4 regions of the Dyadobacter pollutisoli genome follow, and region 4 is predicted to be linked to each of the others. Evidence: riboswitches for the same ligand, from Rfam matches in the RefSeq annotation. Region 4 holds a riboswitch; each other region holds the start of a gene.

The links. Region 4 has a riboswitch for cobalamin ahead of ON006_RS15125 (cobyrinic acid a,c-diamide synthase CobB). Riboswitches for the same ligand answer to the same signal wherever they lie in the genome.
Region 1: another riboswitch for cobalamin. It lies ahead of ON006_RS11945 (cytochrome c biogenesis protein CcdA); the one in region 4 lies ahead of ON006_RS15125 (cobyrinic acid a,c-diamide synthase CobB).
Region 2: another riboswitch for cobalamin. It lies ahead of ON006_RS26750 (TonB-dependent receptor plug domain-containing protein); the one in region 4 lies ahead of ON006_RS15125 (cobyrinic acid a,c-diamide synthase CobB).
Region 3: another riboswitch for cobalamin. It lies ahead of metE (5-methyltetrahydropteroyltriglutamate--homocysteine S-methyltransferase); the one in region 4 lies ahead of ON006_RS15125 (cobyrinic acid a,c-diamide synthase CobB).

The regions. Positions count from the first base shown of each region.
Region 1 is NZ_CP112998.1:2,877,239-2,885,486, reverse strand. Features, by position in the region: gene ON006_RS11960 (exonuclease/endonuclease/phosphatase family protein) at 1-775, shown strand, start outside; gene ON006_RS11955 (Gfo/Idh/MocA family protein) at 853-2,166, shown strand; gene ON006_RS11950 (beta-propeller fold lactonase family protein) at 2,182-3,333, shown strand; cobalamin riboswitch at 3,382-3,519, shown strand; gene ON006_RS11945 (cytochrome c biogenesis protein CcdA) at 3,735-4,361, shown strand; gene ON006_RS11940 (carboxypeptidase-like regulatory domain-containing protein) at 4,673-7,747, shown strand.
Region 2 is NZ_CP112998.1:6,461,201-6,469,448, forward strand. Features, by position in the region: gene ON006_RS26750 (TonB-dependent receptor plug domain-containing protein) at 1-1,779, opposite strand, end outside; cobalamin riboswitch at 1,788-1,985, opposite strand; gene ON006_RS26755 (DMT family transporter) at 2,048-2,962, shown strand; gene ON006_RS26760 (thioredoxin family protein) at 3,012-3,572, shown strand; gene ON006_RS26765 (hypothetical protein) at 3,580-3,792, shown strand; gene prfA (peptide chain release factor 1) at 3,789-4,862, opposite strand; gene ON006_RS26775 (hypothetical protein) at 5,004-5,585, shown strand; gene ON006_RS26780 (SAM hydrolase/SAM-dependent halogenase family protein) at 5,615-6,547, shown strand; gene ON006_RS26785 (aldo/keto reductase) at 6,569-7,447, opposite strand; gene ON006_RS26790 (DNA gyrase inhibitor YacG) at 7,480-7,836, opposite strand; gene ON006_RS26795 (single-stranded DNA-binding protein) at 8,091-8,248, shown strand, end outside.
Region 3 is NZ_CP112998.1:7,524,936-7,533,183, reverse strand. Features, by position in the region: gene ON006_RS31385 (carbamoyltransferase family protein) at 1-573, opposite strand, end outside; gene ON006_RS31380 (hypothetical protein) at 811-1,128, opposite strand; gene ON006_RS31375 (acyl-CoA thioesterase) at 1,301-1,687, opposite strand; gene ON006_RS31370 (acyltransferase family protein) at 1,754-2,896, opposite strand; gene metE (5-methyltetrahydropteroyltriglutamate--homocysteine S-methyltransferase) at 3,201-5,522, opposite strand; cobalamin riboswitch at 5,726-5,954, opposite strand; gene ON006_RS31360 (6-phosphogluconolactonase) at 6,127-6,861, opposite strand; gene fumC (class II fumarate hydratase) at 7,018-8,248, shown strand, end outside.
Region 4 is NZ_CP112998.1:3,702,398-3,710,645, forward strand. Features, by position in the region: gene ON006_RS15115 (magnesium chelatase subunit D family protein) at 1-764, opposite strand, end outside; gene cobN (cobaltochelatase subunit CobN) at 801-5,081, opposite strand; gene ON006_RS15125 (cobyrinic acid a,c-diamide synthase CobB) at 5,078-6,460, opposite strand; cobalamin riboswitch at 6,628-6,763, opposite strand; gene ON006_RS15130 (hypothetical protein) at 7,205-7,714, shown strand; gene ON006_RS15135 (hypothetical protein) at 7,711-8,109, shown strand.

The DNA.
Region 1 (8,248 bases), 830 kb from region 4:
TTCAAGCGCGGTTACCCGGCGGGCTGTCAGTATTGCCGATATTGGCGGGCGGCTCAATTCGTACGACATTGCGCATGTCCAGGAGGATTTCAACTACCACAAAAATCTCTGTGAAAGTCGCAACCAGCATTTCTACCGCACACAAACCAAAGGCGCGGTACCATTTGGTGACGGCCTGAATACGCTATCGAAATACCCGATCCACCGTCTCAGCCGCATCCGCTGGAACGACTGCACGGGAGCTGACTGCCTGACGCCGAAGGGATTTACTTATACTCAGATACAGGTTGCGCTGGGCGTGTTCATTGATTTTTACAATGTACATGCCAATGCTTATAACCATCCGGCGGCGGCCAGGGCGCGATGTGGGAATGTTCGGCAGCTTAGCAGCTACATTGCCAGTCATTCAAAAGGCCACGCCGTCATTGTCATGGGAGACCTCAACGGACATTATAGCTTTTCAAAAGATAATATTCATACGTTGCTCAAAAATAACGGTTTAGCGGATGCCTGGGTGTTGTTGCAAAACAAAAATGAAATGCCCGGTCACGCAGATTCGTTGCCGGCAAGCAATATTCTCGACATCGGGCAGGGCACTGAAACTATTGACAAAATTCTGTACCGAAGCTCTGAGGACCTCATGCTGGAACCGGGAAATTATAAACTGGAAAATGAAAGCTTCCGAAACCATACGGGATTGCCACTGTCCGATCACCATCCGGTAAGCGTTTCGTTTCAATGGAGGAAACGACAGGCACGGATCGCCAGCATGTAGTCGCGCAGATTCCACGGGTAATATTTCACCGGTAGTGACCTTTTATGATTTATATGATCTACTAGATTTTATTAATCATGACAAATTCGCGACGAAAATTTATCAGTTCTGCTACCGCTATTGTGGCGGGCGCAAGCATTTCAACGGTATTCCCGTCTACATTGTCGGCTTTTCCTAAGCTTTCATCTCCCGCAGATACCATCCGGATCGGTGCCATAGGTGTGAATGGAATGGGTTGGTCGGATCTTACGGCCATTTTGAAAAACCCCGGGGTTGAATGTGTGGCGTTGTGCGACGTGGATAAAAATGTCCTGGACAAGCGCGCTGCCGAACTCGCTGCGAAAGGAATGAAAGTGAAAACCTACGCCGATTATCGTGAATTGCTGAAAGACAAAAATATAGATGCCGTGGTCATCGGGTCGCCGGATCACTGGCATTGTTTGATGATGGTAGAGGCTTGTCAGGCGGGGAAAGACGTATATGTCGAAAAACCCATCGGAAATTCTATCGCGGAATGCCGTGCTATGGTTGCTGCGCAGAAGAAATCGGGCCGGGTGGTGCAGGTAGGGCAGTGGCAACGGAGCCAGAAACACTTTCGGGATGCGATGGATTTCGTGCATTCGGGTAAGCTGGGTAAGATACGGCTGGTGAAAGTATGGTCGTATTTTAGCTGGGTAACACCTATTTCCAAGCTGCCTGATGGTACTCCGCCAGCCGGGGTTGACTACAATATGTGGCTGGGGCCAGCTCCTAAAAGACCTTTTAACCCAAACCGTTTTCATTTCAATTTTCGCTGGTTCTGGGATTATGCCGGCGGGCTGATGACTGACTGGGGCGTTCATTTGCTGGATTATGCGCTGCTGGGAATGAAAGCCGAAATTCCGAACAGCATTATGGCGGCGGGAGGTAAGTTCGCGAATCCTGATTCCGGCGCAGAAACGCCTGATACGTTGACTACTGTATATGAATTCGGCGATTTCAACATTCAATGGGAGCACGCCATTGGCATTGACGATGGGCCATATAACCGCCAGCACGGGATCGCTTTCATTGGCAATAATGGCACACTTGTCCTCGACCGGAATGGATGGGAGGTGATACCGGAAGGTAAAAAAATGGAGGCGGTGGCACTGCAGAAATCGTCGGACAATGGGCTGGACCTGCATGCGAAAAATTTCATCGAAGTGGTCCGTTCCCGGAAATTGGAGGACTTGCACGCGCCGGTCCAGGTGGGGGCTGACATTGCTATTTTTTCGCAGATGGGAAATATTGCTTTCCGTACCGGCAAAAAATTGTATTGGGACAAACAAAAAGGCTTGTTCACCGATGCTGCGGCCAACAAATTCATTGCCAAAGAATACCATAACGGTTATAAAATACCTTCTGTTTAAATGACTAATCCCATCATGAAAGCCAGACTGTTTACATTATTCTGCGGCCTGATCCTGCTCTCTTCGAATGTACATTCGCAAACATTAGCGAAGACGGTAGTGGCAGATAAGCGTCCAAAAACCGATAGAAAAGCTGTTGAAAAACGATACCTGTACGTAGCCACGCCCGGCATCCGCGACTACCTCGGGTATGGTGGGCACGGGCTGCTGGTTTTTGATATGAACGACAATCATCGTTTTGTCAAAAGGATCACTACCAATGGATTGCACCCCAACGGCAAGCCGTCCAATGTGAAAGGCATCGCGGTCAGCATTCCGCTCAACAGCATTTATATCAGTACGATAGAAGGCTTGCAGCGCATTGACCTGACGAGTGAAAAGGTGATATGGGAAAAGACTTATGAGGGAGGATGCGACCGGATGTCGATTTCGCCGGACGGGCAAACCATGTACCTGCCGTCACTGGAAAAGGGTTTCTGGAATGTAGTCGATTGCAAAACCGGGGACATTATGAAGAAGATCAATGTCCATAAAAGGGCGCATAATACCATTTACGGGCCGTCCGGGAATTTTGTTTACATGGGCGATATTGCCAGTCCGTGGCTGCATGTGGCAGATCCCAAGACTCATACGCTGGCAGGGAAAGTTGGGGTTTTTGCCAATAACATCAGGCCATTCACGATCAATGCGAAGGAAACGATGGTGTATGTGACGGTGGATAGTCTGCTCGGTTTTGAGGTAGGGGATTTGAAAAAAGGCACTAAAATCGCGCATGTAGCCGTGGAAGGATGGGAAATGGGCCCCGTGCGTCGCCACGGAAATCCCAGTCACGGAATTGGTCTTACGCCTGACGAAAAAGAGCTTTGGGTTTGTGATGGGCATAATATGCGGTTGCACGTATTTAAAGCGACGGCACCTTACCAGCAACTGACGACCATTCCGGTGCAGGATATGCCCGGCTGGGTCACATTCAGCATGGACGGGAAATACGCGTATCCGTCGAGCGGGGAGGTGATAGAGGTGAAGACCCGCAAGATTATTTCTACATTGAAAGACGAGTTCAATAATAGTGTGGCCAGTGAAAAAATGGCCGAAGTGCAGTACAGCGGCAACCGGGCTGTGCGTGCGGGCGACCAGTTTGGGATCGGAAGAGCAGGCCAGGATTAATATGTTAATGTAAAAAAGCTTACTTTGCGCACTTAAAGTTCTTTGTCTTGCTTCTCCACAAAAATTGGTTCACGTCCACGATGTGAAAAATAGGGAACCGTGTTAAATTCACGGACTGTCGCGCAACTGTGAGTAACGATGATAAAACGTTACAAGTCAGATACCTGCCATTTTTTGTTTGATGATGCTTTCGCGTAAAAAAGCTAGTCAGGTCCGGATCATTTTCTGCATATCCTGTCAAGGATATTTGTGCGTCTTTGCGCGATGCTAATGCATAATTTCTCTTCTTTTCCTGTCTGATTTATTTCCGCCGCATGATCGGCAGCCTCTGAGCTTTTAACTTCTTTTAATTCATTTTGGATTACGGGAATGCTAAAAATTCTAAATCATATTTACAGGAAATGTTAAATTACTTATTGATTGATTCTCTTCTTTTGGGTGTACAGCATTCATTTGAACCCGACCACATGGCTGCTGTGTCTGTACTGGCTACCGGCAAAAATCAAAAACCGGCGGATCGTTTAAAACTAATCTGGCGCTCGTCCCACTGGGCACTGGGGCATTCATTTACATTGATTCTTTTTGCCTGCCTGGTTTTATTATTAAAATCCACCATTTCCTTAGATATAGCCGAGAAAGTAGAGCTGATTATCGGGCCCTTGATGATATGGCTTGGTGTACTTGCACTACGGCGAAATTTTCACAAAATAAATGTGGTAAAAGAACCATTGAATGCTAAAAAAGTAAGCCGATCATTTTGGGTAGGAATGGTGCATGGACTGGCCGGAACTGGCGGCGCATGTGCAGTTGCATTGACGCTCGCGGCGAGTGATGCATATACAGCAGTTTGGATTATCATACTTCAAAGTGCCGGAATTATTTTATCAATGTCCGCCTACGGATATTTCTTCGCATTTTCAATCAACAAATTTGCTGCTAAAAAAGAATCGGTGCTGAGAGCTATTAATTATATCGTTGGTTTTTTATCCATTACAATCGGAACAATCACATTATTGGAAGCATTTTAGATTTCGTTTTTGTAAAATCTATTTATTAATATGAACAAATCATATTAATAAATTTCACGGAATAAATATCCGCATACTTACTTTTTGTACAACAACTATCTGCCAATAAATCAAGTAGTTATACTTACTCATTTCAGTATAACTACTCTGTGATTTAATGTTGGTAGCAAGCTACATTTACTCAATATTTTATTGCTCCTGCAAGTCATCGCCACTACTTCTCATTTTTATTGACCAATACAAGATTTCCATTTTGTAGTTAGTACGCAGTCCAATTTCTATTCCGTATCGATAATTAACCTTTTATTACCATGAAAAAGATTTATGCTTTTGCGTTAATTTCTATGGGCATTATTGCCTTGCTGCAATTGGAGTCGTGTTTTAAGCCAACGCCGAACGGCCCGATAGCAGGACTTATAACAGGATATGTCTTTACGGAAGTTAGAATAAAAGACCAATCTGTTAAAAAAGTATTCTTACCGGATGTAATTGTCACTATTAAAAATACTTCCGGTAGTACAGTTGCAATTGACACTACGGAATTGGATGGTGGTTACCGCACGAAAGATCTTCAACCTGGTGATTACACGATTAATCTTTCTAAACAAGGATTTATCAATCAGAGTTATAAAACAACTGTTGAAAAAGCGACCAATCATCCGGGACAATTGAGAATTAGTTTTCGTGAGAATAATTACATTTTCGGTACCGTAAAATTAGCTGATGGTTTTCCTGCTATTTTTAAAAATGAAGTATTTGGGATTAGTTTTTTTACAACCGTTTTTGTTGATCTTGATAAAATAAAAAGTGCAGTAAGGTGTAATACTTCCGGAGAATTTATTTTAACAGGAGTACCACCAAAGGCAAGGTTTTCCATTACGGCTACTTGCCAGCGGGCAGTGGTCAATCAGACGGTACAGGCTAATGGTCAGGTGTATGACTTGGTTTTTAAAAATACAAAACCTGCTATTAAATACATTGTAGCATTCAATGAGAGTGGTAAGGCAGTGCTGCGCACTTTGCCTTCGACCAAACTGAAAGTTGTAGCAAATACATTGGACAAGGAAGGGCAAACCCTTACCTATATGTGGCTTCCCGGCGGAGATTATCCGGGCTCAACGTTTTCAAATAATGCTGAGGCGACATGGCAATTAACGGCCGTGAAAGCAAAAAACCTGCTGACATTACTAGTACTCGATGATTTTGGAGGGGCCGCATTTACCTCTTATTCAATTGATGACAACGACGGAAAAGTCGCATTTTCGGGTGTGGCGCTCAACATCGACGGGAGCGGGAAGATCCCCGGTGCTGTGATCACGATTAATGGGCAACAGGTGGCGGCAACTGACAGCAAAGGGCATTTCAGTGTGCGGGTCGATGAGGCGGAAAACAACCGCTATGTGCTCAATGTCGAGAAACCGGGATTCATGCTCAGTTCGACGATTTTCCAAAAAGAGGCTTTTGAACAAACATATAAATTGGTTAGCGCCACGGTGAAGGAATTTGATCCGGGAAATGACATTGTTTTGACGGAGGAAGAAGACAAATTCACCAGATTTGTCACTTTTGACAAAGAACAAAAACGACGCTCCCGACCAGCGGCGACCATCAAAATACCTGCCGGGAGTATTACAGACAGCAACGGCAATAAGGTATTATCAGCAGTGAATGTTCAGCTTCGTACCATTGACCTGTACAATTCGCAGGGATTAATGCCGGGAGATTATGCGGCTGTGGAAAATGGATCGGACAAAACATTGGTGAGTTTCGGGGCCATTGACGTACAAATACGAGATAAGGCAAACCCCACAAAAAGGTACAACATCAGCCCAACCGCCCTTGCGGACATTAATGTGCCTATTTCATCAGATATTCAAAGTGCTGCTCCGGCCAATATCGGGCTTTGGGACTATAACGAGAAGAGTGGGATCTGGGAGAAGATTACGACGGTCAATAAAAGCGGTGACAAATACGTAGGCACTACCAACAAGTTTTCGTCGATCAATACGGATGTCGCCATTACCGGAGGAACTTGCATTTATCTGCAAGACAATCTGAACAACCCGATTTTTCCGGGTGGAGATTGTGACGTAACCATTACGATCCCGACAGCCGGTGCGCCGAAAATCAAGCATGCAACCATCAGTGCGGCGGACCCGACATTGATCATAGCCCGACTTCCGCTGAACACCAACATTTCGATTGAAGTGAAAAGAGGTGCGGACATTGTGGCGGCCCGTACATTACTTACTTCCTCTGTATCCTCAGGTGCTGCCTCGGCTATTGATCCGGCCGATCCCGGAACTGTTTGTACCAATGATTTCTATAAAAAAGATCCGCCTCTTGCGGACGTGACATCTGCACCTTTTCTGAGTATGGTTGAAACGCTTACCGAGGCGCAGGCCATAGCTTATTACAGGTCCACTGGCGCCATTAAGGATACCGACGCCGACGGTGTATTTGAATTGAGTGAAGGAGAGACATTCGCCCAATGGAAAGCGAGGAACAATTTCGGGGCTGGTGATGACGCACACGCTTCTTATTTCAATGCGGGCGATTTAGGATTTCACCGGGCTATGCATCAAAAAGGTTCTGGTGGTCACATTGCCTACTATGTGTCCAATTATGCCAATGCTGTGCAGGCGGAGGACGATGTTTTCGGGACACGTTCGATTGTGCCCAATGCGACAGTTGCCATGGAATATGATATCAATGCGAACACCGGCGTCCGTGGAATTATCAAGTTCTACTTGTTCACAGGTCCCGCGGAGACGCTCAACACGCATGTAGACTTGGACGGAGGTGGCGAGAGATTTGTACCGGGCTTATGTATTGTTTGCCACGGCGGTCGGGAGATTGACTACTTGGCTGTGACCAGTTTGCAAGACTACTATAAGCTTAATCCCACACATTCACCCGCGTTTCTGGCATTCGATGCGCAGTCATTCGAGTATTCGGCAGCCCATGACCGCCCTTCGCAGGAGACGGAGCTAAGAAAGCTAAATCAGCGGGTTTATGATGCCAACTCGACACAGGCTATTAAGGATTTTCTGAATGCGGCGTATAGCAGCACCGGCACATTGGCGGGGAATTTCGCTGACAACAGTACCGCTGTGAACTGGCTCCCCGGGGCTACCAATGGCATTAATAATGCATTTTTCTATTCCCGCGTGGTCGGGCCTTCGTGCCGGACTTGTCACGCATCCAAATCGGCAAATGTCGTTTTGCAATTTAACACGCCGGGCGACTTTTCAGCATTTCCGGTGTGTGGGCCAGGAAAATATATGCCCAATGCCAAGGTTACGTTTATTAATTTCTGGACAAGCTCGAATCCTTATCAACCTGAGCAGCTACGGTTATTTGTCGGTGACCAAATTTGCGAATAACGATTGGGTGGCATTCATTTCAGAAAGAGTTCCATTCCCTCGCTCTGCTGGTTACGGAACCAGTCCAAAAAAAATATTGATGCTGTACGCTGATGATCACACCCGCCATCACTCTGCAGATTGAAAGCGAAAAGCTGATGCAAATAAGAGTTGCGTTTTGTACATTGAGCTGCTTTAACTCTTAAACGCATTTTTATAGGAGCATCATGAATAAAAGGATCATCGCTGTTTGCTTGATCGCCGCGCTTGTCTCGGTCACAGGTGTACTTTATAGTTTCACAGAGCACGGTTCAGCCAAACCGCTGAAATGGAAAACTGGTGTGGCACTGTACTCATTTAATCATTTCTCCTTCGCCGAGTCGCTGAAAAGGGCGGATAGTGCCGGTGCCAAATACGTGGAAGGCTTTTTCTTTCATAAGCTGGGTGATGATTTTGGCGGCCATTCCATTCCAGCACTGTCGAATGAAGAGATTGCTAAGATGAAGACCATGTTGAGCACGA
Region 2 (8,248 bases), 2.8 Mb from region 4:
CGAATTATCAAAAGTGCTGAACCGCTTGCTGATGGTCTGTACCTGGCCTGTGATCCTGGTATTTTTATATTGGATAAATGCATTCCCATTACCTGAATGCATCGGGACGAAAACCAGCTGCTTGCCGACAATGTCGACGGAATAAGCATCATAAGCTTTCTCCTGCGAGCTTTTGTTCAATGCATATCCCAAATTGATCCCGGATTTCCAGCTTTGAAAATGATTTCTCCATCCCAGTTGCAGTTCAATTCCCCGCGCCAGTACCTGCTGCAAATTCTCCACGTGATAACTTTTGGAAGGATTCCAGTAAGTCCAGTCCCTGACCCGGTTATGATAAGCGGTAAGTGAAGTGGTGAATGTTTGATTAATACCGGCGAGGTAGCTCTGTTCCAAGCCTATCTCCTTGTTCCAGCCACTTTCCGGTTTAATGTCCGGGTTGCCAAGTTCTTTCCAGTATCTTTCATTCAATGTGGGTACACGGTAGCTTCTTCCAACAGAACCCTTCATTTTTAAGCTGTAATTAATGTTCTGAAGAAGCTGATATTCAGTACCAACTGATGGTGTGAATGGTGGATTGAAACGCGTCATAAATGCCTGGCGCATATTGGCGGACACCAGCCAGTGAGGCGTAGCCTGCCAGCGTGTGAGGACATAGAGGTCACCCCGGTTTTCGGTAATGAGCGATTTTCCATAACCAGCCACTTGTGCCCGGTAATGGGTCCATTCGCCTCCGACCTTCATTTGAATGTTACTTCCCGACTTCCTTAAATCCCATTGAAAATCCTTCTCAACCCGGCTGGAAAACTTGTCTGCCACAGCATGGTCGAGCAAGGCATAGTCGCCTTTCGCATAGTCAATCACGTCCCGCACCCAGGCAGTTCTGAAAGTCAGATCTTTGATCCGGTAACGCAGCATTGTACGATAGGCCTCCGTCTGCGTAAGCTCCCTACCTGCCTGGTCATCAGGTGTGAGGGTTAACCGGTTAGACGTTAGCCACACATGTACGGATATTTCCTGGTCATTTTTGGATTGAAAAAACAGATCCTGAACGATACCTTTCTGTGAGCTTTCAGATGGTAGCAATGTATATTTTCTTCGCTCTGAATACGGGAAATCGTTATTCATCCGGCCGAAGTACAAATTGGTTTTCCCGGAAAAATTCCATTTGTCGTTTATGGCTGCTGCATACCGGCCTGTGTATTGCATTTGGTGATTACCGAAGCTTTCCTGCAGTCTGCCAAAGGATTGGTGCATACCTTCATGGATTGCATTACTATTCAATAAAATGCTGCCGCCGACTGCATCACTGCCTACTACGCTCGCAGATGAGCCATATTGAACAGACAATTGGTCAAAACCGGCAACAGGAATGGTGGAAAAGTCACTTTGGCCAAGTATCGGCGAATTAATGTTCAGCCCGTTCCATAACACTGCCGTATGATTAGCCGATGTTCCCCGAAAGGAAGCGGTGTTCAGCTGGCCGGGGCCGTAATTTTTAAATGCAATGGGTGTATAGAGTGAAAGCAGGTCGCTGATGTTGCCAAACCGGAATTGTGTCAATGTAGCAGAATCTATTTTCTGTATTTTGAGGCCGCTCATGAATCTCTCAGGAACAAATCCTTTCACAGTTACCGGTTCCAGTTGCACGCTATCTTTCTGTGCCAAAAGATTCTCCGAAAGAAAAATGCAAATGGATACAGTAACGGCCATGAAAAACCACCGGTCAATGATCACCTGGGCAAATGGATGAATTGGGCAAATATCCCTTTGTTTTTCCACCGAAAACAAAAGTTTAGAATCATTATGGCAGGTCTCCTGGCTCGTCTTTTGATCCCCGGCCTTCCCGTTTTACAGTGGCCACGAAGATTGGATCAATTGGAACAGACTTACAGTTGCGGGGACAGCTTCCGGTTTACCACGGAATTCCCTATTAAGCCTAATTGCTGCTGAGGCAGCGCTATGGCACCAAACGCCACAAAGATAAGCAATTGGAAGGACTTTCGACTGTGTAGGATATGCGCTATATTTGGGGCAAATCCGTTTGTTTTTGGCCGCTACTACTGACAACCTCCCTGCAACCGCTTCCTTTAAAGGCATTTATCTCATGCTGGGAGCGGCCTTTTTCTTTGCATTGACCTCCGCGATTTCTAAATGGCTGGGTAAGGAGTTTCACATTGTACAACTTGTGTTTTTTAGAAATATTGTCGGTGTAGTTTTCATCATTACCAGCGTATGGCGACGGCCGATGCGACAAGAAGGAGGTAAATTGGGACTGCTGATTTTCAGGGGAGTAGTTGGAACATTGTCGCTTTATATGCTTTTCTACGCAATTCAGACGCTGGGACTGGGCCGCGCTTCTACCTATCAGTATACCTATCCTATTTTTCTGGCTTTGTTTTCTTGGCTGTTGATCGGAGAAACGCTCAATTCCAAGGAATGGGCAGCTATATTTGTCGGTTTCACCGGGATACTCTTCGTCTTTCGTCCCGATCTGTCCATTTCCATGCGGGACAATGCACTGGGGCTGGGTAATGCGTTGCTCACCGCCATTTCATATCTGTCGATCCGTCAATTGGGTGTGGTGTACGATACCCGGGCGATTATTCTGTCCTTTATGCTGAGCGGGATCATCATGCCAATACTATCCATGTTGGTAGGGACTTACTACCCGATGGAACATCTTGATTTTTTGATAGGTACATTCAAATGGCCTGAAAATGTATGGCAGTGGCTGGGCTTTCTGGCGCTGGGATTAACCGCATTAATGGGCCAGAAAATGCTGACACAATCATTCACATTTGATAAAGCCGGAAGAGTGGCAGCCGTCGGTTATTCCAATATTCTTTTTTCAGTCCTGATCGGATTTTTGATGGGGGAATCCATTCCGTCGCTCTCGACGATTACCGGAATGATGCTGATAGTGATCGGAGGGATATTGGTTTCTTTTGCCAAAAGCAGATAAACAATTTTTTTATGCTGAAATTTGTTTCCCAAGAGAAATCAAAAAAATCATGAAACAATTCATAACTTCTTCACTTCTTGTTCTGACGCTGCTAGCGGTGTCTACCGGCTTCAAAGCAGACTCTGGCAATCGTCCGGCCGAAGGAATTCAGTGGCTGACCATTGAAGAAGCTTATGCGAAAATTCAGAAGGAGCCGCGGAAGGTACTAATTGATGTTTACACGGACTGGTGCGGATGGTGCAAAGTAATGGACCGGGAGACGTTCAAAAACAAAGCAGTAGTTGAGTACGTGAACAGAAAATTTTACGCGGTAAAGCTGGACGCAGAACAGAAAGAAGCCATTACATTGGGAGATAAAAAATTCAAATACCTGGCTGAGGGCGGAAGAGGGATTAATGAAATAGCATTGGCGCTCACCAATAATCAGCCCAGCTACCCCACGACCGTTTTCCTTGACGATCAATTCAATATGATCCAGCCACTGCCCGGCTATATGAAAGCCAAAGAATTTCACCAGGTGATCACATTCATCGGGGAAGATTATCACAAAAAAGAGGATTTCGACACCTACAAATCCAAGACTTATGCTGGGTTGTATCCCTCAAAATAACTAACCGATGAAAAGACCGGTGATTACAATGAACATTATCAAAGAGGACATTGGATACAGTGCCCATACTTTGATTCAGGGTAAGTTTATTGGAACAGAGGGAGACGATTTTGAAGATTTGAAAACGAATATTTTAGAAGTAGTCAATCTTTCGTTTAAGGATCAACATTTCACTTACCAGATGGAAGACATTGTTATTAAACGGGACTTAATAATCTAAACCGTTTCCCCCTCCTGCATCCGCTCTGCGTTTTCAGCGATTCTTAGTCTTTCGATAAATTCTCCGATATCGCCCTCCATAACAGCCGGAAGGTTATAAACCGTGTAACCAATGCGGTGATCGGTAATGCGGCTTTGTGGATAATTATAAGTACGGATTTTATCAGAACGGTCGCCACTTCCCACCATTGACTTGCGTTGCGAACTGATAGCATCGTTATGTTCCTTCAATTTGATCTCATAGAGTCTTGACCGTAAAACGCTTAGCGCACGGTCCTTGTTTTTGAGCTGAGAACGCTCGTCCTGGCAACTTACCACCAGTCCCGACGGAATGTGGGTCAGCCTCACCGCAGAATAAGTCGTGTTAACCGACTGTCCTCCCGCACCTGACGATTGGAAAGTATCCACACGCACGTCATTCATATTGATCTGCACATCCACTTCTTCCGCTTCCGGTAATACTGCTACTGATGCTGCCGATGTATGGATTCGGCCCTGGGATTCCGTTTGCGGTACGCGCTGAACCCGGTGTACACCCGATTCAAACTTCATTTTTCCATAAACGTCTTCGCCTTCGACTTTGCAGATAATCTCTTTATATCCGCCATTGGAACCTTCGGTAAAGTCCATAATAGAAGCGCGCCAGCCCATTTTCTCAAAGAAACGCTGATACATACGGAATAGGTCTCCGGCAAAAATCGCAGCTTCGTCGCCACCGGTTCCGCCTCTTACTTCGAGGATAATGTTACGGCTGTCGTTAGGATCTTTTGGAATGAGCAATTCCTTGATCGTTTGTTCGAGTTCTTCCAGTTTCGGGCCTAGCTCGTCGAGCTCCTCCTTCGCCATTTCTCTCAGTTCCTCATCCTTTTCAGTCGCGATCAGTTCTTTCGTGCCAGCGATATCTTTTTGAAGTTTCAGATACAATGCATATTGCTCCACAATCCGGCCCAGATCCTTATATTCCTTGCTGATTTTGGAATAACGGGTAGAATCCGACACAATTTCCGGTTGTATGATTTGTTGCGAAACTTCTTCGAAACGTTCTTTTATGGCTTCTAATTTATCGATCATTTTTATTGAATATCTTTGGCACGACTCATTCGGGGCACAAAGATACGCATTTTAGGCAAATGAATGTTTTTCAAACGTTCGGCGTAACTTGTGAACATCAACCGGTTGAATGGTGTGGAAGAATTGTTAATTGATCAGAAAATGAAAAAAATACTGTACTGCGGCATCATGGTGATTTTAATGACCGGATGTGATCTGGGAAACCGCGTAGAAAATACCAAAGAATTAAACAAGGAGATCAAGGCGACGCAAATCAAGCGGGTTACCAATACGCAGCTGATTTATTCGGCAGATGAATGGGGAAAGAAAATTGCCCAGATAGCTGAAAAGTCATTGAAAAGCGAGCTGAAAAAGAACCCTGAAAAAGCAGGAGAGCTTTGTAAGAATGTAGGAGCAATCCCTGTAATCGCGGCTTTACAAAAAGAATACGGTGTTAAAGTGGAACTTCTGGGAGTTGCTGACCTTAAAAACCAGGACCTGGCGGTAAAGGAAAGAGAGATACTCGATGCATATTTGTATAGTGCCAAAAATAAGTCAGTTGCGAGCGATAACCTGCAACAACTGAGTGACACATTATTGGTTTACAATGCACCCGTTTCGGCCGAAAGCGATGTTTGCAAAACCTGTATGAAGGGTCAGGAAATACCGTTTGCTGTTTGGAGGCTACTTTTTAACAAAAAAGAGATCATTAGAAAACTAGACGCCAAGCAATTGAAGGATTAAATCATATCAACAATAAGAAAGGGGTTTTTATGAAAAGGGTTCAGTATTCTGGTTTCAATAAAAAGGTATTCAAAAGCTATCTGGTAGCAGTTGCGGCTGTGATGATGGCCATATCCAATGCATTTGCACAAAACAATATGCTCGTCTTTCAGTCAGATTTCGGCTTGAAAGATGGTGCCGTTTCGGCAATGAAAGGCGTGGCAATGGGAGTCTCGCCGGAACTCAGGATATTCGACGTGACCCATGAGATACCGGCTTACAATATTTGGGAGGCATCGTATCGATTGGTGCAAACCGCGCCCTACTGGCCAAAAGGCACCGTTTTTGTTTCCGTAGTAGATCCGGGAGTAGGTACTGAAAGAAAATCTGTGGTATTGCTGACCAAATCAGGGCACTACTTTGTCACGCCCGACAATGGTACACTCACATTGGTAGCTGAACAGCTTGGTATAGAGGAGGTTCATGAAATAGATGAAGCGGTTAACAGACGTAAAAACTCGAACGAATCCTATACTTTTCACGGTCGCGATGTGTATGCGTTTACCGGAGCGCGGCTTGCTGCGAAGGTGATTTCCCTTTCTCAGGTAGGGCCGAAGTTGCCTGGCAAAATCGAATCCATTGCCTATCAGAAGCCGTCTTTTGAAAATGGCGAAGTGTCAGGTGGAATCCCTATTTTGGACATTCAGTACGGTAATGTGTGGACTAATATTGACAAAGAGGTTTTCAATAAACTAAATGTCAAAATCGGGGATGACGTTCATGTGCAGGTTTTTCACCTGAAAAATAAAATTTACGAAGGCAAGGTGCGGTATGTAAACACCTTTGGAGAGGTAAAAGAAGGGGAGAATGTGGGCTACTTTAATAGCCTGCTCAATTTTTCTCTCGGAGTCAACATGGGAAGTTTCTCAGAGAAATATAAGGTTTTCAGTGGAAATGAATGGAGTATTGTTTTGACAAAATAGCAAACAATACTCCATCGTAATCTATTGTTTCCCCACAACCTGATATATTTCGTACCAGTCCTGGTGGCTTAGTTTGATATCAGATGCACTCGCGCCATTTCTGATCCGCGTTTCCGATAATGAGCCGATTATAGGCAATGTACCCAATTTCATCAGCCAGGCGACAGCAGTCTGCTCGATATTAGCGTCATATTTTTTGCCAATTTCTTCCAGCTTGCTTCTTAGCCTCACAGCCTTTTCGTCGGTACCGTTCAGGATTTTTCCACCTGCGAGCGGCGCCCATGCCAGCGGTTTGCTGAAACTCTGTTTGATAAAATCGATCCGGCCATCCTCAATCGCCGAAGTGTTCATCAGGTTCAGCTCGATATGGTTGGTAACGATCGGGATTCTCAGATATGAAGCCAGTAGCTGATGCTGGAAAACTGTAAAGTTCGCCACACCGATATGCTTCGTTTTCCCTGCTTTCACGATTTCTGCCAGTGCAGTAGCAGTTTCTTCGGGATCAGACAGAAAATCGCTTTGGTGCAAAAGAAAAATATCCAGATGGTCGGTATTGAGCCTTTTCAGCGAACCATTGATGCTATTCACAATGTGGTCCCTGGAAGTGTCATAATAAGTCAGGTACTTGTCATCAGACTTCCTGATACCGCATTTGCTGAACAGAACAATGTCCTCCCTCTTGAAAGACTTATTTTTAATGATCTTACCAAAATGTTCTTCAATGGTAAAATCCCCGTATACGTCGGCATGATCAAAAGTATTAATGCCCAGTTCGAGACATAAATTAACTGTTTTCTCAATCTGCGAAGTGGTAACCGCACCTTCGTCCGTCCATCTCCAGAAACCGTAAATCGCTTCTGATACTTTGGGCCCGGAATCACTAAGGCTAACTTTTTTCATGCTGTGGCTGTTTGAATTCGGTGCAAAAATATTTATTTATCTAATCGCTTATCTTTTACGATCAGATAAAAATCGTTTTCGAGTTCGAGATAGCCATAATCATAGACAAAATGATAGATACTGCCTTTCAGTGTCGGGCGGATACTCGTGATCAGGTTAAAGTCAAATCCTTTGCCAGCCAGGGCGATCTTGGTTGTCTTTGATTTCTCGTCGGGACAAAGTTCTTCCAGTATCCTGCGGTTTTTGCGGAGTTGATTGTTCATATTCCTTACAATGTTGTAGGAATCTGAATTCAGCCGGTTGTTGTAGCTGTTCCGGCACATATCCGAGCAGAATTTCTTATCTACCCTTCCCATCAGAGGTTTCCCGCATTCCAGGCAATTCTTCATTCTATGTTTGATTTAGCTCAAATCCGTGATTAGCGAACCTGATTCAGTGTGTATATGAACTCGTTGCGCAATATAGCAAAATTCATTTGTAGGTGATGCAAAAGCAATTTTCCGTTTGCAAGCGGTTGTAAACGTTTTTATATGACTGTAAGTGGTAAATAACCGAATTACATTTTGTCGATCCTGCACATTTGCAATGTCGTTTCTGATGAGCGACTCAAATAAAATCATTCATCATTTAACTATTGAAGAACATGAACTCAGTTAAATTAATCGGCAATGTAGGACGTGATATCAGCGTAAAAGAATTCGATGGGGGTAGAGTGGTCAGCTTCTCGCTGGCAACCAATGAGACGTATATCAATAAGAACAAGGAAGAAGTCAAAAATACGCATTGGCATACCATAGTGGC
Region 3 (8,248 bases), 3.8 Mb from region 4:
AAATGCAGAATATAGCAGACCTAGCGAATGCGGAAATCTGAGCTCTTTAAGAATACTGATATCTTTGCCTTCTCCAAGACAAATCGATGCGGTTGCCCATTCTCCTACCCCATCAATTGTCAGAATTGCTGATTTCTCGAAAGGTGAAGGATAGAAGGCGCTCGCAGCGTGCGACAAATGATGTTCCGGGAAGAGCAGTTTAACTTTTTTCTTTTTATCGTAGCCGAGTTTGACCAGCTCTTCATTGATAAGACGCTTTAAAAACATCTTTTCCTTTATCCAGACAGGCATTGCGGTCAAAAAAGACCGGACACCCTTTGGTGCAAAGGCATAATAAGTTTCAAGGAGTCTTTCAAACTTTAAAAGCGGTTTGTCATAGAAAACAATGGCATCAAGTTCATTAAGCGACAATCCACCGTATTCAAGGCAAAATGCGACAGCATGGGAGGGGAACCCTGGATCGTGCTTTTTACGGGTAAAACGCTCTTCTTGTGCTGCTGCTACTATTTCACCATTATCAATCAGAGCCGCTGCCGAATCGTGATAGAAAGCCGAGATACCTAAAATTTTCATTAAAAATATTTAATTATATGTATAGTTACTGCCTATGGGGTCCAAAAGGCGTGCAAGTTAAGCATTTTGCTTAACCCTACAACCGGGCAAGGCCTTGGTTTTATCATAGCGAATGAACCAATTGTCTAATAATCAGCAATATATGTAACTCCCACGCTTACTACCGCCACTGGTACCAGCACACATCAGCACCATAAACAACTGATAATGAATCCATTTATGGTTAACATTAAATTATTACAACGCTTTTTGCCGGATAATAAATTGTACAATTTCATGAGCAAAATGCTGCGCTCCCGGTTCACTCACATGGCATACGTCGCAAAATAAAGTAGAATCTTTGGGCATGCGGTTCTTCATATCCAGAAACAAAACCCGATTTGCGGCGACCAATTTTTTCAGGATACGATTATGTACCTGCACGCCTTTTCTAACGCCTTCCGGTTTTCCCCAAATAGTGACTGGCGAGGCGTAATTGCAGCCTGCAAAATGTTTCATGTCACTTTCTTCACCTGTAAGTTTTACATTGTCGGGAAAATAAGTTGCATAGCTCATTAGCACCAGTTTATCCTTTCTGGAACGAGCGGTTGTGATAATTTTCTGGATGCTTTTTGGTAGGTTCCGGCGGTCTTAATGTCGGCGCCAAAACCTGCAAGCGCGGGGCCGACCTTGTCCTGGCTGATGTAAACTTTGTGAATAATCTTATCGCTCACCGTATCTATCTACCTCATATCACTATTTTAACTGGTTTGTGCTCTTCGTCGAGCGCTACAAAAGTAAATATGCCGGTTACGGCCTTTTCTCTACCTTCCTCGTACATCTTTTCCACAAAGATATCGACACGCACCTTCATGCTCGTGTTCCCCACGGTCTCTACCCTGCCTACCAACTCTATAATCGTCCCAGCAGGAATGGGACGCGTAAAATCAATGCGGTCGGAAGATACGGTTACGCAACGGAGCCGCGAAAAACGCGTAGCGGTAATAAATGCAATCTCATCCATCATCGACAACGCAGTTCCGCCGAAAAGTGTATCGTAGTGATTGGTGTTGTTTGGAAAAACGGTTTTGAAAACACGTGTTTCCGAGGCGAGTATCTTTTCTTCTAATGTCAAAACGTTGATTTATAAAAATGATATTTTATCTGTATTGTCAAAAATGGTTCTTAATAGCGAGGCTTACTAACTTGTCATCTCTACATAGCCTGGCTTCACACGGCTGACCTGAAACCTTTTCTTGAGGCGGATAAACGGTTTTTCAACAAAATACCAGGAGAGGGCCGCAACTCCAACAAGCAAGAAGAGGCTCAGGATTATGTTCGACTGCTCGGTCAATCTAACTTCAACATGAAATAAACGGCGAAAAAGCTTAATCATGAGCGGAACAATCAGATATGGTATCAACATATGGTACATGTATATGCCATAACTGATTTTACCGACATACCTTATGAAACGATTTTCAATAAACCTGCCAAAATAGGATTTAAATCCAGTCCCGTAGCTAGCTTTGGCCACAAGGTACAAACAAAAAATTGATGCCCCGGTTCTAAAAAAAAGCGCTTCAAAGAGCGATCTCTGATCAGCGGTACATAAAATGAAGAATACCAGGGCCCCATAGACTGCCCACCAACGAATATTTCTTACAAATTTCTCAGCAGCCTTGTCTTCCGCAAGTATAATTGCCCAGAGAGCTCCCATGCCAAAAGAATCCAGACAAGTGGGCACTAACACCCCGGCGTTATTCTCCAAAAAGAATAGCACACCGCGGGTTAGTAAAGCCAGAAATATCACACCAATAACAACCGTCTTCAAGAACCTATTTGGTACTTTCCAAATGATCAGAGGCCAAAAAATGTAAAATTGCTCTTCTACCGCCAATGTCCAGTAAATGGATAGCACGTCCGCCCAATTACTGAATTTATCGATGAGAAAGTTAGATCCGTAGAACAAATAGTATGCGGGATGTGTATATAATTGAGTTTCAATAGGATCAATGAATGTGTTATACTGCAAAAACCAAATACAAATTAGCACGAGATAATAAATTGGGAAAATCCTTAAAATTCTCCTTGTCATAAATGCTCTGTACAGAGAAAATATGCCTTCCTCCTCAATATCGACTTTATTCTCCAGTAAAATCCTCGTGATTAAAAAGCCACTCAGGACAAAAAACAATGTGACACCTAACGGGCCGTTTGCAATCATGTTAACACCCTGCCGGTCAGGTAGCCAATGAAACACTATAACCAAACCCACAGCGATCGCACGCAAACCATCCAGCTGGGGAAAATATACGTCTCGGAATTGAGCATTATTTGACATACAACAATTATCATTAGTCCACAAAAGTTCGGACTAATAATAATTGTGTTACCGTACAGTATCCCTAAGCGATTAGCATCCGGTAACTATGAGTTATCAAAGCGATTTAAAGGACGTCGATTACTAAAAACGCTGAGAGAAACTCAATGTCAATCGACTCTCTTTCTGCCAAGATGTAGTACCATTCCAGGTTATCACTGATAGTTATTTATTGTCACTAATGGTCATTGGTTGTCATTCATTGTCACTATTAGTCATTGATAGTGATGACCATAAATGACAATCCCCTGACCATTATGCCTACCTAGCCCTCAACAGTAACCGATTCGCGCAGCAAGCTAGCCGCGGAAATCATGTTTCGCAAAGCTGCTTCTGTCTCGGGCCACTTTCTGGTCTTTAATCCGCAGTCCGGATTTACCCATAAGTTTCTCGCTGGAATCACCTTCAATGCCTTTTCAAGGAGGTAAATCATTTCGTCGACCGTTGGTATTCGTGGTGAATGAATGTCGTAGACGCCCGGCCCGATTTCGTTCGGATAGTTGAACTCTGCAAATGCATTCAGCAGCTCCATTTGCGACCGGGAGGTTTCTATCGTAATCACGTCAGCATCCATTGCCGCGATGGAATCGATGATGTCATTAAACTCTGCATAGCACATATGCGTATGGATCTGGGTCTGATCGGCCACCCCGGCTGCGCTGAGGCGGAAAGCATCCACCGCCCAGGTCAGATACGTTTTCCAGGCGTGTTTTCTTAATGGTAACCCCTCGCGAATGGCTGGTTCGTCGATTTGTATTATTTTGATACCAGCCTTTTCCAGATCAACCACCTCGTCGCGGATCGCAAGCCCGATCTGAAAAGCGGTGTCCTTTCTCGGCTGATCGTCGCGGACAAACGACCATTGCAGAATAGTGACCGGTCCGGTCAACATTCCTTTAACCAGTTTTTCAGAATTAGCCTGTGCAAATGAAGACCATTTCACAGTCATAGGAGCAGGCCGCTCCACGTCACCATAAATAATGGGTGGCTTCACACAACGACTGCCATAGCTTTGTACCCACCCATTTTGCGTAAAAACAAAACCCGACAAGCTTTCGCCAAAATACTCCACCATATCATTCCGCTCAAACTCGCCATGCACCAGCACATCTATACCCAATTCTTCCTGCCAACGGAGCGAGCTGATAATTTCTTCCTTAATGCGGTTTTCGTAGACTTCCAATGTCAGCGTCCCTTTTTTCAGGTTGGCCCTCAGCTGCCTGACTTCATCCGTTTGCGGAAAAGAACCAATGGTAGTCGAAGGAAAGAGAGGCAGTTTCAATTTTTCCAGTTGAATGGCTTGTCGCACAGAGAACTGATTTAAACGCTCGAAATCCTCCTCTTTAATGGCCGCAGCACGCTTTTTAACCACTGGCTTATGGATCAGCAGAGAGTTTTTCCGGCTTCCAACAGCTTTCTGGTTTGCTATAAAATCCTCATCCGACGCCCAGTCTGTGCCAGCCAGCTTTGCAATGGTGGTCACTTCCTTCAATTTCTGTTTGGCAAAAGCCATCCAGTTTTTAACGTCTGGCGTCAGTACCTCTTCATTTTTTTCAAGATCCAGATCATACGGACTGTGCAGCAAGGAAGATGATGGTGCAACAAATACCCGATTTTCACCCAAAACTTTAACTGCTTCTGAGACAAAATCCAGCGACTTTTGATAGTCATTTTTCCAAATATTCCGCCCGTCGACGACGCCTAATGAAAGTATTTTAGACGAAGAAACGAATGCCGCATCTTCTAAAAGAGACTTGAAACTCTCAGCCCCTCTTGTCAAATCAATGTGCAGCGCGTCAATAGGTAAGCCGGTTGCGATCGGCAAGTTTTCTTCCAAGGCATCGAAAAACGTGGCTACCAGCACTTTCAGCTTCGGTAATGCTTCCCTGATCTGTGAGTATGCGCTTTGAAACGCTAGTTTTTCCTTTTCCGTAAGGTCCAGTACAAGGCCTGGCTCGTCCAGCTGTACCCATTCTGCTCCGCGGGCTGAAAGCTCTTTTAATACTGAAATATATATAGGTAGCAGATTATCCAGCAGATCAATTCTATCAAACCCTCCCTCTTTTTCTTTTCCCAAAAGAAGGTAGGTAACAGGCCCCACGAACACTGGCTTGGTCACAATGCCTTGGTGCAAGGCATCTTCAAATTCCAGCAAAACTTTATCCGAATACCGGCGAAATTTCTGGTTTTTGACAAATTCTGGAACGAGGTAGTGGTAGTTGGTGTCAAACCATTTGGTCATTTCCATTGCCTTAATGTCCAGCCCGTCGCGTTGAATTCCTCTGGCCATTGCAAAGTACAGGTCCAGCTCACGGTTGGATTTTCCGTCGATCAACTGATGATATCGCTCTGGAATGGCGCCAACCATTAACGAAGTGTCGAGAACGTGGTCATACAGCGAGAAATCGTTTGAAGGGATCAGATCAATGCCTGCCTCTTTTTGAGTTTGCCAGTTCTCACGGCGGATCTGCTGCGCTACTTTTTGAAGTGCCTCCCGGCTGATTTTGCCGGCCCAGAACTGCTCACTGGCTTTTTTGAGTTCGCGGTGGCTTCCCACACGCGGATAACCCAGGTTGTGTGATAACATTGCATTTGTGTTTAAAGAGTTAATAAAAACCCTGTGAAAACACCCTCCCATCCTGATGTAAATTGACTGGATACTGATCAGTACTTCATACCATAGCAGGATTTACATACATTGACAGATACCGAAAGGAACCAGACAATGCTGCTCACGCTGAAACAATATGTGGTAAATCAATGCGTGGCTACTCCCCTTTCGTGAGAGAATAGTCATTGAGAGTAATGGCAAGTCTCCTGGCTTGCATCATTCTGACCGCCCTTCTCGCTGTACCTGTGGTTTACAACAATGGGACACCAGGGTCAAAATTTGTCCATTTTAATGATTGGACTGATACTTACAGTAGCACGACTGCCCGTGATTTGCACACGGTTCCTTTTTGTTTTGCTAGTTTTGGATGAGGGGTCCAAAGCAAAAACCATTACCCCGATTGACGGGCGTTCACAAAGAACGTTTCAAATTTAAAGTGAAAATTTATCGGCTTTTCAACATGTAACCGATTTAAGTGAAGCCGTAAGAAATTAATAATGCTCTGCGATAAATTATCTTTTTTACCCAAAAATGTGCAGTTCAAAAAGTGATTTTTTCAACCCGATTTCTACCATTATCTTCACTTTTGAATCAATGAAGCAGCTTCTTCGTCGAGTATCAATTCTGCATTGAGATGATTCTGTAATGCGGTGGCAGGAAAGTCAGCGGTTACCGGGAACGCCAGCGCACGCTTGATCACTTCTGCCTTCGAGCTGCCTGAGGCCAGCAGAATAGCGGTTTTGGATTCAAGAATGTGTTTGATACCGACCGTTATTCCTCTGGTCAGGATGGTGGGTTTTTCAAAATATTTTTGCCCAACTTCCTTGGTCACGGTTTCCAGTTCTGAAATGTGGGCGTAAGTGTCCCACGGGGTTCCTGGCTCATTGAGGGCAAGGTGTCCATTCATTCCAACTCCCAAAACAATGAGGTCCAAACCGCCCAGACTCGCCACCACCTTGTTGACACGGTCGCATTCGGCCTGCGGATCAATAGCTTTCCCATCGAAAAAAACGATCTGATTGTCCCTTAATCCAATGGGTTTCAAAAAATCCTTGTCGAGCAGGTCCCGGCAGCTTCCGTTGTCATCGGCTCCCATTCCGATCCATTCGTCCAAGCCAATAAAAATACATTTGGAAAAATCGGCCATTCCCTTCTGATTCGCGGCCGCCAGTGTGTGGAACATGCCAAGCGGTGTACTTCCCGAAGGCAGGCAAATGACGGCATTGGGTTTATTGGCCAGTAAGGTCAGTACGCGATCTGCCGCAGCCAGGCTCATCGATTGGTAGTCCGGGTAAATACTGATTTTGGGAGTCATGTTTTGAAGTAATCTTAAACTGTAAAGGCGACAATCTAAACATTCTTTCCAGGTGGGTAAACATTTCTCTTTAAAAAACACCAAAAACTGCAAGCCCAACCCTAACTTTACCACCAAAATAAGCATTGTTCATTTACATTATCCTTATACCTTAAAATGGAATATCGTGTAGAAAAAGACACCATGGGCGAAGTGCAGGTACCTGCCCATGTATACTGGGGCGCTCAAACGCAACGCTCTATCCAGAACTTCCCTATTGCTCAGGATATTAATAAAATGCCAAAGGAAATTATCAAAGCCTTTGCATACTTAAAAAAAGCCGCTGCCATTACCAACTTTGAAGCGGGTATTTTACCAGAAGAAAAAAGCATCCTGATCGGTCAGGTTTGTGACGAGATCCTTACTGAGCAGCTCGATGATCAGTTTCCGCTGGTAGTGTGGCAAACGGGCTCCGGAACACAGTCTAATATGAACTGTAATGAGGTAATCGCCTACCGCGGACACGTTTTGCAAGGCGGTGACCTGGCAGACAAGACCAAATTTCTTCATCCCAATGATGACGTAAACAAGTCGCAGTCGTCCAATGATACTTACCCGACTGCTATGCACATTGCGGCATATAAAATCCTGGTGGATGTAACCATTCCGGGTATCATTAAACTGCGTGATACATTGAAAGCTAAATCTGAGGCTTTCAGAAATGTTGTTAAAATCGGCCGTACGCACTTCATGGATGCGACCCCATTGACATTGGGCCAGGAGTTTTCGGGATATGCCTCCCAGCTCGACCACGGTTTGCGTGCTATTTACAACACACTTGCTCACCTTTCTGAACTTGCTTTGGGGGGAACTGCCGTTGGAACAGGTATTAACACGCCAGAAGGTTATTCAGAAAATGTGGCACAACATATCGCTGCATTGACAGGTCTTCCTTTCATTACTGCTGAAAATAAATTTGAAGCATTGGCTGCACACGACGCCATTGTAGAAGCGCACGGCGCATTGAAAACAGTGGCTGTAAGTCTAATGAAAATCGGTAACGACATCCGTATGCTTTCCTCAGGCCCACGCTCGGGAATCGGTGAAATACACATTCCCGACAATGAGCCCGGAAGCTCTATTATGCCCGGCAAAGTGAACCCCACCCAATGCGAAGCCATGACAATGGTAGCTGCACAGGTTATGGGTAATGATGTGGCGATCGGTATCGGCGGATCAAATGGTCATTTTGAACTAAATGTTTTCAAGCCTTTGATGGCCTATAATTTCCTGCATTCTGCTCGCCTGATCGGTGATGTTTGCGTTTCTTTCAATGACAATTGCGCTGTCGGTATTGAGCCGCTGCATGAAAACATCAAAAAGCATGTGAACAATTCATTGATGCTGG
Region 4 (8,248 bases):
TCAGCCCGTAAGCTGCTCACCGAACGCTCAATACACAACTGACTGATCAATGTAAGCAGCCCCTCCGGCATTTTCACAGCCGGTAGTAGCTGCTGCGCTTTCAATATGCGCGATTGCAATGCCAGCTGCGCCATTCGCCATTGAGATACAAACTGTTCCGGATCGCCCTCAAATGCGATCCTCCTGCGTACAACTTCCACACGGTCAACCACATCCATATGCCCCTCCACCTCGACCATTAACCCAAAACGATCCAAAAACTGCGGACGCAGGTTACCCTCCTCGGGGTTCATTGTGCCAATTAACATGAACCGCGCAGCATGACTTTCCGAGATCCCTTCCCGCTGAACGGTATTGATGCCGGAAGCCGCTACATCCAATAAAATGTCTACCAAATGGTCGGCCAGCAAATTCACTTCGTCGATATAAAGTATGCCCTGGTGCGCGCTGGCGAGCAATCCGGGTAGGAATTTCTTCTTCTTTTCGGAAACGATGGCTTGGAGGTCAAGGCTACCCAAAATACGGTCTTCCGAAGCACCCAATGGCAGATCCACAAAGGGTACGGTCATATTTTCCGTTCCAAAACCTCCTTCCTGAGCCGTCAGGGGCATAATGGACGCAAGACCCCGTACCGCCGTCGTTTTGGCCGTCCCTTTTTCACCTTTTATCAACACGCCCCCGATAGCAGGATTGATGGCACATAATAGCAGCGCCTTTTTCAGTTTCGCCTGTCCGACAATGGCGGAAAACGGGTACAAATTCATATATCTTTTTATTTCAATTCATTAAAATCAACCTGTCTAATCAGCCCGGGATTCCAGCAGCTCCTCACCTTTCAGGTACAGTGCTTTCAATTCCTGCAATGCTTTTTCGGAAGGATTTTTCCACAATTCCCTTTGTACTGCTTCCAACAATCTTTCCGCAATGGCCTGCAATGCCCACGGGTTACTTTCCTCGAAAAACTGCTGCATTGCCTTGTCCAGCGCATAGGTTTCAGCTACTTTTTCATACATCCAATCGTCCACCACATTGGCGGTAGCGTCGTAGCCGAAGAGATAATCCACGGTCGCAGTCAGTTCGAGTCCACCTTTATAGCCGTGCTTTTTAATGCTCTGGATCCATTTGGGATTCACGACCCGGGATCGGAAAACGCGCAATGTTTCCTCTTTCAAATCCCGCACAACCGGTCGCGAAGTATCATGTGAATCGCCGAAATAATGCTTGGGCTGGCGGCTCGTGAGGTTGCGGATCGTGGCGATCATTCCGCCGTGGAATTGCAGGTAATCATCACTGTCGAAGATATCATGCTCCCGATTGTCCTGATTATGCAGTGCGACTTCAACGCGAGAAAGCCGCTCTTTGAAGTCTTCCCGGGCATCAGTTCCCTGCACATTCCGCGTATAGGCATAGCCGCCCCAGTTCACATAAGCCTGCGCAAAATCCGCATCCGTATGCCAGTTTTTCTCGTTGATCAATGGCAAAATACCCGCCCCGTAACTCCCCGGCATCGCCCCGAAAATCCGGTAAGCCGCACGCTCCTCAGCTTCTTCGACGGACAAACTGTTATCTTTTTGAAGTTCCGTCAGCTCTTTTAAATAATGTTTCCTGATGAAATTCCGCTCTAAGTCTTCGTTCAGCGCAATCACCATTTGCACCGCATCGTCCATCAGATCAATCAAATGCGGGAAAGCATCCCTGAAAAAACCGCTAATACGGGTCGTCACATCAATTCTCGGTCGCCCCAATTCTTCCAGCGAAATGACTTCCACGCCTGTAATTCGTCGGCTTTCAGCCTGCCACACGGGCCGCACGCCGAGCAACGCAAGTACCTCAGCTACATCATCGCCATGTGTACGCATAGCACTCGTGCCCCAGATGCTGATCCCAACACTTTCGGGGTAACGTCCTGTTTCTTTCCAATGCCGGTCGAGCACCTCTTTCGCCAGTTGCTGCCCCACCTCCCAAGCCGCCCGCGACGGCAATACACGCGGATCTACCGCATAGAAATTCCTTCCCGTAGGCAGGATATGCGCCATCCCCCGTGTAGGCGCCCCGCTCGGCCCCGCAGGTACATACCCACCCGACAGCCCGTGCAGGAGGTTCGTTATTTCTTCATCGGTTTTGGCAAGATTAGGAAGCAATTCCAGGCACACAAACTCCATGATACTGCGAATACCAGCCAGTTCAGGACTTGTAGGAACCATGTCCAGCGTCTCATAAAGGACCTGATCCAGCTTTTTTAGATCAAATCGATGATACGCGAGCATTCTGAAAAGGTGATTCCCCAGTTCGCCCAGCACTTCCAGGGCATCCGCCGCGGTAACCACCCGCCTGTCGGCTAATGCCTGAAAATGGTCGGATACTCTTTCCAGTTTTTCACCTTTATGATCAAGCAGCGTATTTATTTCAAATTGAAAAAGTGATGCGAGCTCTCCTTGCAACCCGGGAACATTAGCATTAGGCAGTCTGGTGAGCGATTGTAGCATATCTACCAGCGCATTGTCCTGAGGCATTTCACCTAATGTATGCAACCCATTACGAATCTGCGCCGCGCCTAGTTCGCATAAATAACCATCTATATCCTCTATCAAATGCGCAATGTCCTTTCCATCCATCTCAGTGAGACTGACGGGAACGCCTTCGGGCGTCATGTCATCGTCCCAATCATGTTTGTGGTCGCCGTGGTCGCGGCTGAGCATAGCAACGAGGTCAGTATCGAGGTTAGTTTGCTTGATCAAATCCCAGATCTGTTTTTGCAACAATGGTAATTTGGCCGGATCGAGGCTTTCTACCTGATAGTATTCATCGACGAGCTGCGTGAGCTGAGCGAGTTCGCCGTAGCTGTCAGCGGAAGTCATAGGCGGTGTCAAATGATCAATAATCACCGCGTGTGCCCGTCGTTTCGCCTGAGACCCTTCGCCCGGGTCATTGATAATAAATGGATAAAACAATGGCAAATCGCCCAGAAAAGCATCAGGAAAGCAATTTTCCGACAAACCAATCCCTTTTCCCGGAAGCCATTCCAATGTTCCGTGCTTGCCCACATGCACAATAGCGTCCGCACGCCAGCTGTCCCTGAGCCAGCGGTACAATGCATGGTAATGATGCGTGGGCGGCAAATCGGGCTGGTGATAAATGACGTCGGCATCCATTCCATAGCCTCGTGGCGGCTGCAATGCTACAAACGCATTGCCCAGATCCAGTCCTGCGAGTGCGATGTGATTTTCATGTACATAGGTTTCTCCCGGCGGTGGCCCCCATTGTTTTGTCATTTTTTGCTGCAATGCAAGTGGCAGCTCCTGAAACCAGCCCGCATATTGATCCGCGGAAACCTGACCGACGGCTTGGGCAAGCTGATCCGGCGTGAGATAATTTTCGTCGTAGGAACAGCGATCTATCAGCGTATGAATCAGCTCCGTTCCCGTAGCAGGAAGGTTATTGATCCGGTAACCCTCGGCCTGCATAGCGTGCAGGATGTTCATGAGCGAAGCCGGAGCATCCAGCCCGACTGCATTTCCGACCTGGGATGCTTTGGTATTGGAATTGGTAAAAATGAATGCTACCCTTTTCTGATTGTTTTTTAAATGTCTGAGTCTTGCAAAACGTACGGCCAGCCCGGTTACCCGTTCGATCCTGTCGTCCAGCGGCTCATAACCTTTTGTGTCCTTTCCCTTTTCTTTAAATGAGACCGGAACGGTGATAATGCGGCCGTCAAACTCAGGAATGGCAACATTCATCGCGGTATCCAGCGGATTCAGCCCACGTGCCGACGACTCCCAGGGCCCACGGCTCATTCCGCTGGTTATGGCCTGCAAAATCGGAACATTCAGGCCTATTAATGCCTCTGCTGGTTTGCTAACGGTACCAGCGGGCTGAATATCGGTGATCGCAAATGAAATGGTATTGATCAGAACATCAATGCGGAATCTGCCGGGCACTTCGAAAAATTCAAACGCAAATGGTATCCCGGTTTCAGGATTTGCTGTTTTCAATGATGATGTAAAAACGGGTAGTACATTCACACCACGTTCTTCGAGCGACCTGATCATCGCATCCACAAAGCTAATGTTCCCGCTGATCCAATGAGCCCGGTAAAAGGTGATCGCAACGGTTGGAAGGCCCTTATCATAGTATTTCAACCAATCCGACATGTCTGCATTTTCAGGCAAATCGGGATGATAAATACCGTGTTCTGGCAAGTTAAGAGGCGATTCCGCTCCAAAACCGGTCAGTAGTAAATGATCTGATAAAAAATATAACAGTGATAAAAAGTTATGGTAGCCTCCTGCCTGTAAGTAGGCCAGTGTTTCTTGCAAAATGGCCGGAGAAACAGTGGAAACTGCCGCAAATTCCGGGTTTAGCTCGCCTGTTCCGCTGACGACTATCAAATGCTGCTGCCTTTTTTGAGCAAGATTGACTAGTTCTCTAAAACCGGGAATACTACTAAGCCGTCCGTGAATGCGGACAATGATGATCTTTGCCTCGGCCAGTTCCCTTTGAAGCAATTGCTCCATTTGCTCTTCACTTTTAATGGCCAGCAAACTAATACCCAACGTTTTGGAAAAATCATCGGGCAAGAGCTGCATAGTCCGGTTCAGCGTGAGCAAGTCTGTGTCCGCATGCGTCAAAAACACGATCCCTTCCGATGGCAATGCAGTTTGCCCGCCAATGGTAGCTGTTTCGGAGCCTTTCCAGGTATAGAAATGAAACACATATTCGGCCAGATCCGACGGCGGCACCAGGTAGCGATCCGCCTTGACCATACTATCAATGTAGTCGAAAATCGCGACGATTTGCCAGTCGTTATTGATGGAGTGAAACCATATCGAATGCCCATCGAACAGCAATGTCACCACGTTGGCCAGCGTGCAGGGGCCCAGGCAGCCTCCTTTCGTCATATGAACGACATTGCGCAGCTTTCGTCGCAACCATTCGCTTTTGTAAAGTTCTACCGGAACAGGCGCGTAACCTCTGTCGACCCGTCCGCAGCAGCAGGCATTGTAGCAATACGATAAATGTCCCCGGCGCTGCACGAGGTTAATCGCCTTGCCATCTGAACGGGTAACGCGCTGTCTTTTCATACTTCGGCTTTCGGCTGTCGGCTGTCGCCAGATGGTGATTGGCTTTCAGCATTAATGGCTGTTTTGATCAATTGTTCAATAAATTCGGGCTTGTCACCCCAGTATAAATGTGTATAGGATGCGAATGTATTTTTGGAGCGGTATAGCTTCGTGTCTACCGCTATTCCTTTTGCATTGGTAAGCGTAGCTGGCTCGGTTTGCAATTTTTCGTCCGATATTTTGGAATAATGAAACTCATGGCCGCGAATATCTTGCCCATTCCAATGCATGATCCTGTATCCCAGTATCATTTTTGCACTTTCCATCGAAGTGTTGCAGTTCAGCACGCCCGTCATCGGGAAACTTTCACCTTTGTTGGTCACAAGGGTTTTGCCCAGGTACATTAGCCCCCCGCATTCGGCGTAAGTAAGTCCGCCCTTTTGACAATATTGATGAATGCTTTCGCGCATGCTTTCATTGTCTGCCAATGTCTGAGCAAACAGTTCAGGGTAGCCGCCGGGCAGGTAAAGCAGGTCTGTTTCAGGCAAATGACTATCACGCATTGGACTGAACCAGGTTATTTCACCAAAATGAGATAGTACTTCGATATTTTGATGATAGGTAAATGAAAACGCTTCGTCACGCGCAATGGTAATCCTAAGTTTCGCGCTGGTTTGTGCAGCTATGGCCTCTTTTTTATTTTCTGTTTGAACAATAGGAAGACTAGTGATTTCAAGCAGCCTGTCGAGGTTTACGGTCAGCGGTATTTGTTCTGCCAGCTTTTGAATGATGGCTTCATAATCGGTTTCGGCCGAAATATGTAGTCCCAAATGTCGCGAAGGAATGCTCAGGTTTCTATTCTCAGGTAAATATCCCAAGGCCTCCACACCGGCATCTTCGCAGGCATCTTGTAAAAACCGGTAATGAGAAACGGTGTTGACAAAATTGAAAATGACCCCGACGACCCTTACATTCTTATTAAAATTTTTAAAGCCATAGATCAGCGGAGCAGCTGAATAGGCCATCGACCGGGCATTAATGACGAGGATCACCGGAATGTCGAGCAGTGTCGCAATCTCCGCGCTGCTTCCCACCATTCTATCCGCGCCATCGAACAGACCCATTACCCCTTCGGCCACCGATACATCTACTTTGCCAGAATAGTGCCAGTAAACGTTCTTCACGTGTTCGCTGGAAGCCATAAAAGTATCCAGATTGACACTTTGCTTTCCGGCGGCAGTGGTATGATGGATGGTATCAATGTAATCCGGCCCACATTTGAACGGCTGCACCCGCAGTCCCCGCTCTTTCAAAGCGCGAAGCAATCCTAGCATAATACTTGTCTTCCCGGAATTACTGGAAGGTGCGGAAATCAGGAAACTGGACGGATGTTCGGACATTCTTTAAATCTTTAAACCGATTTAAAGTTCTTTCAGTACTTTGGTAACGTCAGTGGAAATGAGGGGAGAAAAGAAAGGATTTTTAGAACGAAATGGTCATTCTGAAATCAGAAACGAGGTATTTCTGAAAAATATCCAAACCAGACTAAGCTTCAAATCGCGAAAGCGTTGTCAACATGGAAAAGGCAGGTCTTCTGACTTGTAACTTCCTTGCGGTGTTACTTACAGTTGCGCGACAGCTCGTGATTCTCACACGATTCCCCTCTAATGCATTGAATGCAAATCCTTTTCCTGTTGGAAAAATATTGTAAAGAACTTGTTTGGCTGTAAAGGTAAAAGATATTTCAAACTATAACCTTTGATCTCTTTTATAATCTTCGAGGTTGGTTACCTGAACCAGATCGTAGTATCTGGGAAACAACGGATTTAGAATGAAATTATATTCCTGAGGCATGACAGCACTTCTTGCCTTGATTCCAATGTGGGCGGGTTGTCTGAAAATTCGGTCTCCTGTGGTTTTGAAAAAACGCGTTGGGTCATTTTCTCAGGGAAATGAAAAATAAACTTCAATCATCCTACAAATTTATCTTTGCGATAGCGTTAGTTTTACAGGTATAAATTGTTTAAAAATAAAATATTTTATCACTTAAACTTGGATTTGTCTTAAAAATAACATCAGTTAATACCAGACGTATTCCCATTACCCTCTCCATAATATCCCCAACTTACTACCGCGTCTGAAATATGAAAAACGAACCCATACCTGCATCAAAAGCAGAAACAACTGACAAAAAATTAACATCTATTTTATATCTCCTTCAAACTCAACTTGAAGAGATGAAGGATGAGGCTGATAGAAGCTACGAGCTTCACAAAATCGGCGAAAAAACCGACTTGGTTAAGTACATCGAACAAAGACTGGATGATCCGTTTGGTGGCTTAGTTAAGATGTCCAATAATCTAGACTCTCAACTTAAGGATTTACTAAATGTGTTTGTCAAGCATTTCTTGAGGAGTAATCGCGAGCTGATAAGCTCTGCTTATCTGGACAAAACTCAACGAGAAGATCTTAACTATTCAATTATTCTAAACGAAGACTCTCTCGAATCTAGAATTGCGATCCTAAATTTCTATGAAATTTACGATCAGATAGAGCCTACTTTAAAGTTTCCGGTTCATTTCCAATTTGTTCCCGATCAATTAGCGGATCGTATTTCCTATAAAGAAAAATTAGATCTAAGCGATAAAGAATGACGGAACATTTAGAGCAGGCCACACACAATGAGAATTTTTGTGCTAATATTGAGAAAGAATTTTCTGAACAATTTTTTGATTGGAAGGTAACGGTACTTTTTTATGTGGCATTACACCTTCTAAAAGCTAGATCATCACAACTTAGTAGAGATATTGGAGAAACCCATTTCGATATAAATAAGAATGCAAATCCGAATCGAGATAATGTATTAAGGCTATCTAAGGGAGCCTGGGAGTTATATCATCTCCTATACAGAACCTCCCAAACTGCTAGATATGAGGGTATTACAGATTTTGATACATTTCAAGCTTTAAAAAAAGCAGACTATATAATTTGCCAAGAAGCACTAAGAAAATTTAAATTATATTTGAACGGTGTAGGGCTAAAATGTTGAACCCTGCCTATCTAATGATTAATTAAACTTCACCTGTAGATAGGCAAGCATTACCTTCTCGAACTCCTCTCTCTCCAATTTAATTCCTTAGGAGTACCCTCAGAGAACTTATACAGCCCGTACGTCAATATTTCAATGG